DNA from 2 places in the Oceanobacillus sp. FSL W8-0428 genome. Region 2 is predicted to be linked to the other one. Evidence: a T-box and tRNA genes for the amino acid it is inferred to sense, from the RefSeq annotation. Region 2 holds a T-box; the other holds one or more tRNA genes.

Region 1 (2,186 bases), 230 kb from region 2:
CACTGTTACTCCGGTTACTAGCGCCGCTGTACGAAAGGAACTCACCGCTGCATGCATCATCGCTGTCGTTTGCACACTCGCCATACAACGTTGATACCGATGAATCATTTGTAGACGCTCATAAAATGTGTGATGACACGACGTGCAAATATAACGTCGTTTTCGCAGGGAAAGATGAACTTCCTTGGTTGTAAACGCTGGTCCTTGAATGCTTTGCCAACGATAGCCATGTATCCGCTTGGTTCTTTTACGGCAAAAAGGACATTTCTGCATACGCTGTTTCGTGAATAATTCTGCAATAAAATAACTTTCTTCTTCTCTGATATCCCACACATCTACATGCGTATCTTTAATTCCTAACAACTCTGTGATAAAATGATGATGCACTCTTTTCCTCTCCCATTCCTTTTGTCTCGACAACTCAAGGTTACCAGAGAGAGGAAATAGAGTGTATTTTTTTGTCTCCGTTCCATCTGGCGATGGAACGGAGGGCACCACCACATTCAGTATAGAGCCCAATTTTAAAAATAGATTATTTCTATTTTTGATTTAAAGAAACTTTTTTGCCTTAAAGAACTGTTATTATCTAACCGGATTTTCTTCACAATCTTAGGCAATACCTATTTCAACAAAGGAAACAAGAGGATTAAAAAGGAGCATAAAAAAACAAGCCTTAAGCTTGTTTTTAAAGATGGCTCGGGACGGAATCGAACCGCCGACACAAGGATTTTCAGTCCTCTGCTCTACCGACTGAGCTACCAAGCCAAAAAGATGAACTTCCATAGAAAAGCTCTGCATTATTCTTTTATAATATATGTATGGAGGAGGTAGAGGGATTCGAACCCCCGCGCGGTTTGACCCGCCTGTCGGTTTTCAAGACCGATCCCTTCAGCCAGACTTGGGTATACCTCCCGGCAGAATAAATGGTGGACCCTGCAGGACTCGAACCTGCGACCGATCGGTTATGAGCCGATAGCTCTAACCAACTGAGCTAAGGGTCCTTTCACTATTTTTAATGGGGCGACCGGTGGGGATCGAACCCACGTATGCCGGAGCCACAATCCGGTGCGTTAACCACTTCGCCACGACCGCCATGTAATAGTAGTTTATGTATTTTTTTGGTAGCGGCGGAGGGGATCGAACCCCCGACCTCACGGGTATGAACCGTACGCTCTCGCCAGCTGAGCTACACCGCCATGGCTCCACAGGTAGGATTCGAACCTACGACCGATCGGTTAACAGCCGATTGCTCTACCACTGAGCTACTGTGGAATAATGTTTTTTAATTAGCAACAAAATATAATTTATCATGTTATGTAGATTATGTCAACAACTTTTTTTGCGGTGTTGCAAAAGTTTTTATCAGAAGTTGACTGCAAGAATTATAATAGCACGTAATATAACATATTTCAACAAAAACTTTTAAAACTTATATAATTTCTTTTAGTTAATAGTAAATTAAGCTGCTTTTCGTATGAATTCCATTAAATTCATTCATTTAACAAAGACTCTGCCTGAAAAATAAACAGACAGAGTCTTTTATACAAATTAATAATTAATGCTCTTCTAAAACATTTTGTGCAATATTTACAGCATGATCACCAATTCTTTCTAAATTACTTAAAACATCTACAAAAACGATACCTGCTGTTCCATTACAAATCCCCTCATTCATTCGAATGATATGATTTTTACGGAATTTACGTTCCATTTTGTCAATTTGGTCTTCTTTTTGTATAACTTCTAAAGCAGCTTCCTTATCATTCGTTTCTAAGGATTCCACAGCCTGCTTAACTGTCATATAAGTTAAATCGAACATTTTGTTTAAGTCTTCAATAGCTTGCTCCGTCAGCGAAACTTTATTTGACATTTTATAGTCAACCAACTCAACAACATTTTCAAAATGGTCGCCGATCCGTTCAATATCACGGATAGTGCTCATTAATCCGGTATGCTCTACACTCTCAGGTTCTGTTAAGTTGGTAGAAGCAATATCCACTAAATACTCTGTAATCTTACGGTCGAGGTTATTTAGTGCTCCCTCAATTTGCAGAGCCATCTCTGAACTCTTTGGATTTTGTGTAGTGATATAATTATGCGTTTCTTCTAATCCCTGATACGCATATTTCCCCATACGGACCACTTCCAATTTAGCCTGGGCAAGCGCCAGTGAAGAAGACTGCTGA
Region 2 (2,186 bases):
GAATAATAAAGAGAGAAATTGACAGCTTGGAACCGATTAGGGAGGTGGAGATGGTGGCATTATCACCATTAGATATTCATAATAAAGAATTTGCAAGAGGATTCCGGGGCTATGATGAAGATGAAGTTAATAAATTCCTTGATCAAGTAATGAAGGATTATGAAATTGTTATCCGTGAAAGAGATGAATTAGATCAAAAGGCAAAAGAGCTTCAAGAGCGATTAGGGCATTTTACAAACATTGAAGAAACGCTAAACAAATCTATTCTTGTTGCCCAGGAAACAGCAGAGGATATTAAAGGCAGCGCGCAAAAAGAAGCAAAATTAATTATGAAAGAAGCAGAAAAAAATGCCGACCGAATTGTAAATGAAGCATTAAGTAAAGCACGGAAAATTTCACTTGATGTAGAAGAATTGAAAAAACAAGCGAAGGTATTCCGTTCAAGAATGCGCATGCTGGTCCAGGCACAATTGGAAATGCTGGGTACAGATGATTGGCAAGAATTATTTGATACTGAAGTAGATGAAGACTTGGAACTGATGGAGCATGAATCATAAAGGCTTGACTTAGGATTGTATATTACATATAATTCATACAAGTATAATGTTTTTTTGACACTTATTTTACATTAAAAAAATCATGATGTTTATAGGAATACAATGAAAGAGAAAGTATAGAAGAATATTCTGTATAAGCGAGTCAGGGATGGTGTAAGCCTGATACAGAAATCTTTTAGAAAATCACTCTGGAGTAGCTGTTATGAATACACGTAGTAACAGCCGACTGTCCACGTTACGGATTTCGAGTGAATTTAATGCCGGGCATTAAATTTATAAGGGTGGTACCGCGAGTCTTCTCGTCCCTTTAGGGATTAGAGGGCTCTTTTTGTATATAAATAATTATTTTTTAGGTCATAAAAATAACAGGAGGGAATATCTTGGAATATAAACAAACACTATTAATGCCAAAAACAGCGTTTCCTATGCGGGGAAATCTGCCAAATAAAGAACCTGAACGTCAAAAGAATTGGGAAGAAAGTAACCAGTATCAAAAAAGCTTAGAGCGTACAAAAGGAAGACCATTATTTATTTTACATGATGGGCCTCCGTATGCGAATGGAGATATTCATATTGGACATGCGCTTAATAAAATCCTGAAGGACTTTATTGTTCGGTATAAATCTATGACAGGCTATTATGCTCCGTATGTTCCCGGCTGGGATACACATGGATTGCCAATCGAGACTGCATTGACAAAGAAAAAGAAAGTAAAGCGCAAAGAGATGTCTGTTGCTGAATTCCGTAAGCTTTGTGAAGAATATGCACTTGGACAAATTGACAGTCAGCGTACGCAATTTAAAAAATTAGGAGTTCGCGGAGATTGGGATAATCCATATATTACGTTAACAAAGGATTATGAAGCTTCCCAAATTAAGGTATTTGGAGAAATGGCAAGAAAAGGCTATATTTATAAAGGTCTTAAGCCCGTATATTGGTCTCCTTCTTCGGAGTCTGCACTTGCAGAAGCAGAAATTGAATACCAGGATAAGCGCTCACCTTCTATCTATGTTTCTTTTGAAGTAACGGATGGTAAAGATGTACTTGATGGTGATGAGAAAATCATTATTTGGACAACTACTCCATGGACGCTTCCTGCTAACTTAGGGATCAGCCTGCATCCAGATTTAAGCTATGTTGTTGCCCAAGTAAATGATGAGAAGTATGTTTTAGCAGAAGCTCTGCTCGAAGATGTCAAAGAAGTATTAGGCTGGGAAGATGTAACTGTTGTGAAGAAGTTTAAAGGTCAGGAAGCTGACAGAGTAGAAGCGCGGCATCCATTCTATGATCGCAAATCGCTTGTCATGCTTGGAGAGCATGTTACAACTGATGCAGGTACAGGCTGTGTTCATACAGCTCCTGGGCACGGGGAAGATGACTTCTATGTTTGCCGTAAGTATGGTATCGATGCATTTTGTCCAGTCGATGAAAAAGGCGTGTTTACAAGTGAAGCGCCAGGATTTGAAGGACTATTCTATGATGATGCAAATAAAGTAATTACGGAAAAATTAGATGAAACTGGTTCCTTGTTAAAATTAGAGTTTATTACGCACTCTTATCCGCATGACTGGAGAACCAAGAAACCGACTATTTTCCGTGCGACGTCACAATGGTTTGCTTCCATCAAGG

Evidence for each region. The T-box of region 2 lies ahead of ileS (isoleucine--tRNA ligase). A T-box ahead of a tRNA ligase gene usually reads a tRNA of that ligase, here a tRNA-Ile.
Region 1: it has a tRNA-Ile gene. The T-box ahead of ileS (isoleucine--tRNA ligase) is inferred to sense a tRNA for this amino acid. The anticodon was not compared.

Annotation. Positions count from the first base shown of each region.
Region 1 covers NZ_JBBORB010000001.1:4,218,051-4,220,236, forward strand. The annotation lists gene MKY30_RS20280 (ISL3 family transposase) at 1-387, opposite strand, end outside; tRNA gene MKY30_RS20285 (tRNA-Phe) at 693-765, opposite strand; tRNA gene MKY30_RS20290 (tRNA-Ser) at 820-912, opposite strand; tRNA gene MKY30_RS20295 (tRNA-Ile) at 925-1,001, opposite strand; tRNA gene MKY30_RS20300 (tRNA-His) at 1,017-1,092, opposite strand; tRNA gene MKY30_RS20305 (tRNA-Met) at 1,120-1,196, opposite strand; tRNA gene MKY30_RS20310 (tRNA-Asn) at 1,198-1,272, opposite strand; gene MKY30_RS20315 (Na/Pi cotransporter family protein) at 1,556-2,186, opposite strand, start outside.
Region 2 covers NZ_JBBORB010000001.1:4,448,891-4,451,076, reverse strand. The annotation lists gene MKY30_RS21435 (DivIVA domain-containing protein) at 54-557, shown strand; T-box leader at 651-867, shown strand; gene ileS (isoleucine--tRNA ligase) at 938-2,186, shown strand, end outside.